Linked DNA regions of Hyphomicrobium denitrificans ATCC 51888. The protein of the gene in region 1 interacts with the protein of each later gene in a pairwise test. Links are inferred from orthologs where the notes say so. Each region holds a gene or a part of one and is shown in the gene's direction. Other genes may lie near its edges.

The links. Proteins that work in one complex are often made in the same cells at the same time.
Region 2: the proteins of cysE (region 1) and cysK interact in binary tests that used the Escherichia coli proteins (3 or more experiments, as listed by UniProt). The link is inferred for Hyphomicrobium denitrificans ATCC 51888 from one-to-one orthologs.

The regions. Positions count from the first base shown.
Region 1 is NC_014313.1:1,818,982-1,821,730, reverse strand. It holds cysE (serine O-acetyltransferase), read left to right. Parts: upstream 1-835; coding sequence 836-1,663; downstream 1,664-2,749. Other genes in the region: HDEN_RS08805 (transglutaminase-like cysteine peptidase), read right to left, coding at 2,559-2,749; HDEN_RS08810 (gamma carbonic anhydrase family protein), read left to right, coding at 1,919-2,452; HDEN_RS08815 (DUF3126 family protein), read left to right, coding at 1,685-1,900; HDEN_RS08825 (enoyl-CoA hydratase), read right to left, coding at 1-606.
Region 2 is NC_014313.1:3,587,959-3,590,871, reverse strand. It holds cysK (cysteine synthase A), read left to right. Parts: upstream 1-912; coding sequence 913-1,914; downstream 1,915-2,913. Other genes in the region: HDEN_RS17390 (2-hydroxyacid dehydrogenase), read right to left, coding at 2,811-2,913; HDEN_RS17395 (HesA/MoeB/ThiF family protein), read left to right, coding at 1,935-2,771; dut (dUTP diphosphatase), read left to right, coding at 202-780; coaBC (bifunctional phosphopantothenoylcysteine decarboxylase/phosphopantothenate--cysteine ligase CoaBC), read left to right, coding at 1-205.

The DNA.
Region 1 (2,749 bases):
CGCCAGGGCTCTGACGGTCGCTTCGATTTCGCCTTTCGGCACGAGCTGCGTAATGAGCCCCATCGCTTCCGCGTCGGCGGAGCGGAAACGGCGGCCCGTGAACAGCAGCTGTTTGGCGCGATCGGCAGGCACAGCGGAAAGGATGGGACGAACCCACCGCGCGTTGTAACCAATGCCGAGCTTGGCCGCGGGAATTGCGAACTGGCTCGTGTCGTCCGCGATCCGCATATCGCAACAGAGCGCCAGTCCGAGACCGCCGCCCAGGCAAAATCCCTGGATCATTGCGATCGTCGGCTTCTGACAATCGATCAACGCGTTGAAAGCGGCATCGTTCAGCGCATCGTAAACCTTGGCGGCGTCGCCGGTGCGTCCGCTCTCGAATTCAGAGATGTCGGCGCCCGCCGAGAAGGCTCTGTCGCCCGCCCCGCGCAGCACGACGACGCGAACCTCATTGTCGGCGGTGGCCCGTTCGATCGCCCCGGGAAGCGCGCCCCACATGCCCCCGGTCAGCGCGTTCATGCGCGATGGATTGTCGGCCGTAATCCAGGCGATTGCGCCGTCTTTGCCATATCTTAGCGTCGGGCCGTCGCCGTTGGTCTCTGCCATTCCGGGCCATCCTTATGACTGTCGGGGGGCTATTTAATGAGCAATTCAGGGTACGGCAAAGATCGGCGCCGGTGGCAGATGCGCGCGGTGCGGTAAGACTTATATACTGAGGACAGGTTCTCTGATTGACCCGGGCGCGAGCCATCGTTAATCGGCTGGGATAATCGTCAGAGGACGGGTCATATTGCCGGCCTGATGATGCCGGAACCTGCGAGCAAGAGGCCCTTACGTGTCGAACGCCAAGACAGCAACGACGAAGATCCAGATCGTCGACCCTATCTGGGCGCAGATACGGTCCGAGGCGCAGGCCGCGATGACGGCGGAGCCCGCGCTCGGCAGTTTCATCTTTGCGACGGTTCTGAGCCATGAGCATCTCGAGGAGGCGATATGCCATCGTCTCGCGCAGCGTCTCAATCACACCGACGTCGACGCCGGGCTGATCTCGCAGACGTTCCTCGGCGTGCTTCAGGACGACAATAAACTCGGCAAGATTTTCCGGGCCGATCTCTCGGCCGTCTACGATCGCGATCCGGCCTGCACGCGCTATCTCGACCCGCTGCTCTATTTCAAAGGCTTTCACGCGCTGGTCACGCATCGCTTCGCGCACGCGCTTTGGAAAAGAGGCCGCCGCGATTTCGCGCTTTATCTGCAAAGCCAGGGCTCGCGCTTTTTCGGCGTCGACATTCACCCGGCGGCGCGCTTCGGGCAGGGGATCATGCTCGATCACGCGACCGGCTTCGTCGTTGGCGAAACGGCGGCCGCCGGCGACAACTGCTCGTTCCTGCATGCCGTGACGCTCGGCGGCAGCGGCAAGGAAACAGGAGACCGCCACCCCAAGATCGGCGATAACGTCCTCGTCGGAGCGGGCGCTAAAATCCTCGGCAACATCAAAGTCGGCTCGTGCTCGCGCATCGCCGCCGGGTCGGTCGTCCTATCGGACGTTCCTCCGAATGTTACCGTCGCCGGAGTTCCGGCAAAAATTGTTGGCAGTGCCGGTTGTTCGGAACCCGCCCGCTCGATGGAGCAGGGTTGGGTTGACGATTTCGGCGGCCTCTGACGCTCACCAGGAGAGAAAAACTTGAAGAAAGACGAGCTAGCAAAGCTGCAGGCCTATTTGCGTAAAACGTTCGGCGCGCCGTCGTTGGAAGTTCGGCCGCAGCCGAAGAAAGACGACATGGCCGAGGTCTTCATCAACGGCGAGTTCGTCGCCGCGCTCTATCGCGAAGAAGACGAGGGCGAGATCTCCTATCAGCTGCAGATGGCCATCCTCGATATGGATCTCGAAGGCGTTTGAGACTGCGAGGAATTGCCGATGACTCTCTACAACCTGGACGGCGTTGACGTTGCAACGCCTGCCAGTGGAGCCTTCTGGGTCGCGCCCAACGCGGTGGTGCTCGGCAAGGTCAAGCTGGAGGAGGACGCCAGCGTCTGGTTCGGCGCGGTGCTGCGCGGCGACAACGAGTGGATCACGATCGGCGAGCGTTCGAACGTGCAGGACGGCTGCGTGCTGCACACCGATCCCGGTTTCCCGCTGACGATCGGCGCCGATTGCACGATCGGCCATATGGTCATGCTGCACGGCTGCACGATCGGGCGCGGCAGCCTGATCGGCATCGGCTCGATCATTCTGAACGGCGCCAAGATCGGTGACGAATGCGTCATCGGAGCGAATACGCTGATCCCCGAGAACAAGGAAATTCCGCCGCGTTCGATGGTGATGGGCTCGCCGGGAAAGATCATCCGTCAGATCAGCGATGACGAGATCGTGCGCTTTCAGCGCGGCGCGGGACGCTACGTCGCCAACTGGAAGCGCTTTGCCGCCGGACTAAAGCCACAGGCATCCTGACGCCAATCGCGATATCACGCGACGGTCACAAGTCTCGCCTGATGCCGACGGCAGAGGCGAGACTTGATTGCTCGAACCAGTTTCGGGGCCAGTTTTAGGGCCAGGTTCAGGGAAAGACTTCGATGCCCTGAAACTCGGTGGGTTCCGGGTTCGACTGAACGCCCGCAATTGCCGACGGCGTCGAAGCATCGTTCGGATCGAGCGAGACCCACGCCTTCGGATCGACAAACGATTGCCGCATCACGTAGTGGTACGGCGTCTGGTTCCACAGCCGGACGATGTCGATCTTGTTGTCGA
Region 2 (2,913 bases), 1.8 Mb from region 1 along the record:
GAAATCGAAAGGCGCCGATTGGATCGTCGCAAACGACGTATCATCGCCGATTGGAGTCATGGGTGGTGAACGCAACGCCGTTCATCTTCTGACGAGCGCGGGCGTGGAAAGCTGGCCTGAAATGAGCAAGACCGAGGTCGCAATCAGAATTGTGACTCGCGCGGCCGCACATCTCGCGACGTTGAAGCGAGACGCCGCAGAATGATCCGGCGTCCCGAGCAAAACAACGTAAAGGTCAACGTCCGGCGGCTCGATCACGCCACGGATCTTCCGTTGCCCGCCTATCAAACGGCAGAAGCCGCAGGCTTCGATCTCGTCGCCGCAGTTCCCGCCGGGAATCCGGTCACGCTTTCTCCTGGCGACAGCGCGCTGATCCCGACCGGATTGATTTTCGAGCTGCCGAAAGGAACCGAAGCTCAGGTCCGGCCACGTTCCGGACTCGCAGCTAAGTTCGGCCTAACGGTTCTGAACAGCCCCGGCACGATCGATTCCGACTATCGCGGCGAAGTCTCGGTCATATTGATCAACCTCGGCAAAAAGCCGTTCACGATCAATCGTGGCGAGCGTATCGCACAGATGATCATTGCGCCGATTATCCGAGCCGTGCTCATGGAAGCCGCGGTCCTTTCCGGAACGAAGCGCGGTGCCGGCGGTTTCGGTTCGACGGGCTCGGCAACAAGTGCATCCTCTGCACAGAAGAAAAAACAAAAACCGGTTACAAAAACGAGAAACAACAAGAAATCAAAATCCCAATTGAAAAAGAGCGCGCGAGGCCGCTAAATACGAAAAAAAGCTATGCTTATTAAATGCTTATTAGCGTCGCGAAGGACTTGAGGATATTCTCTGAAACTGCGAGAAAAGCGCGGCATTCGACACCGCGCCTCCGCACCCAACGCTGACCAAGAGAGCCACATGACACAGACGCTTGATATCAAGACAATCGCGGCCACGGGCACATGGGGACGCGGGCGCGTCTATGACAGCATCGACCAGACGATCGGCAACACGCCGCTCGTTCGGCTTTCGAAAATCAAAGCATCCGCAAATCTCAAAGCCGACATTCTGCTGAAGCTCGAATTCTTCAATCCGCTTTCATCGGTGAAGGATCGTATCGGCGTCGCGATGATCGATGTTCTCGAGGCCGAAGGACGTATCAAGCCCGGCAAAACAATTCTGATCGAGCCGACCTCGGGCAACACCGGCATCGGTCTGGCGTTCGTCGCAGCTGCACGCGGCTATCGCCTCATCCTCGTGATGCCAGAAACGATGTCGCTCGAACGCCGCAAAATTCTCTCGCATCTCGGCGCGGAACTCGAACTGACGCCAGGACCAGGCGGCATGCCGGCTGCGTTGGCAAAAGCCGACGAACTCGCGAAATCGCTGCCGGACGCCGTCATTCCCGGCCAGTTCAGCAATCCCGCGAATCCGCTCGTGCACGAGAAGACGACCGCCGAAGAAATCTACAACGACACGAATGGCAAGTTCGACGCGCTGGTGGTCGGCGTCGGCACCGGCGGCACGCTGACCGGTACGGGCCGCGTCCTCAAGAAGCGCATTCCTGGCCTCAAGATCATCGCCGTCGAACCGACGACGAGCGCCGTCATCTCCGGCCAGCCCAAAGGCCCGCACAAGATTCAGGGCATCGGCGCAGGCTTCATTCCCGACAACCTTGATACCGGCCTTATCGACGAAGTCGTCACCGTCGCAAGCGACACCGCTTTCGAGGTTTCGCGCACAGTCGCGAAGGTCGAAGGCATTCCTGGCGGCATTTCGACCGGAGCCAACGTCGCGGCCGCGATTTCGGTAGCGCAGCGGCCTGAATACGCCGGCAAGACGATCGTGACGTTCGCGCCGTCGTCGGCCGAACGCTACTTCTCGAGCGAGCTGTTCGTCGAACCGCAGCCGCGCAGCTGATATCCAAGAAGGCATGACGAATGACGACGCTGACGGCCGAGGAGGTGCAACGCTACAAGCGCCACCTCGTGCTGCGCGACGTCGGCGCGCCGGGCCAGCAGAAACTCAAGGCGGCACGCGTTCTCGTCATCGGAGCGGGAGGGCTGGGCTCACCCGTTCTCATGTATCTCGCAGCAGCTGGCGTCGGAACGATCGGCATCATCGACGACGATCGCGTCTCGCTCGATAATCTCCAACGCCAGATTGCTCACGATACGGACGACACGGGACGCCTCAAGGTCGAGAGCGCCCGCGAAACCATTCACCGGCTCAATCCGCTGGTGAATGTCGAAGTTCACGCCGAACGCCTGAACGCGCGCAACGCACTCGAGATCATTGCGCGCTACGACATCGTTGCCGACGGCTCAGATAATTTCGCGACCCGCTACCTGGTGTCGGATGCCTGCTACCTGGCGAAACGCCCGCTCGCCTACGCGACGCTCGGTGCCTTCGACGGCTACGTCTCGCTCTTCAAGCCATACGAAAAAACCGCTGACGGCACGCCCTACCCGACGCTGCGCTGCCTGTTTCCGGAAGCCCCGCCTGCTGGCTTGGTCGCCAACTGCGCCGAAGCCGGCGTGCTCGGGCCGGTCGCGGGCGTGATCGGCACGCTGCAGGCAGCCGAGATCGTCAAAGAGATCATCGGCATCGGCGAAAGCCTCGCAGGCCGGCTCCTGATCTGCGACGTGCTCGCCAGCCGCTTCGAGGTCGTGTCGATCTCGTGGGACCCCGACAATCCGCTGTCCGGGCAGACGCCGACGATCACCGATCTCTCGATCCACGGATCGACGGACGGCAGCGCCTGCGCCGCAGAATAGCGGCGCCAGCGCCCATTCAATTTCGAAGCAGTTCGCCCGTCAGAGCATCGCGACGTGGACACGATCCGGCGGCGCATGACCGTCGGCAAACGCCTTGATGTTGATGATGACCTTCTCGCCCATGTCGATACGGCCTTCGATC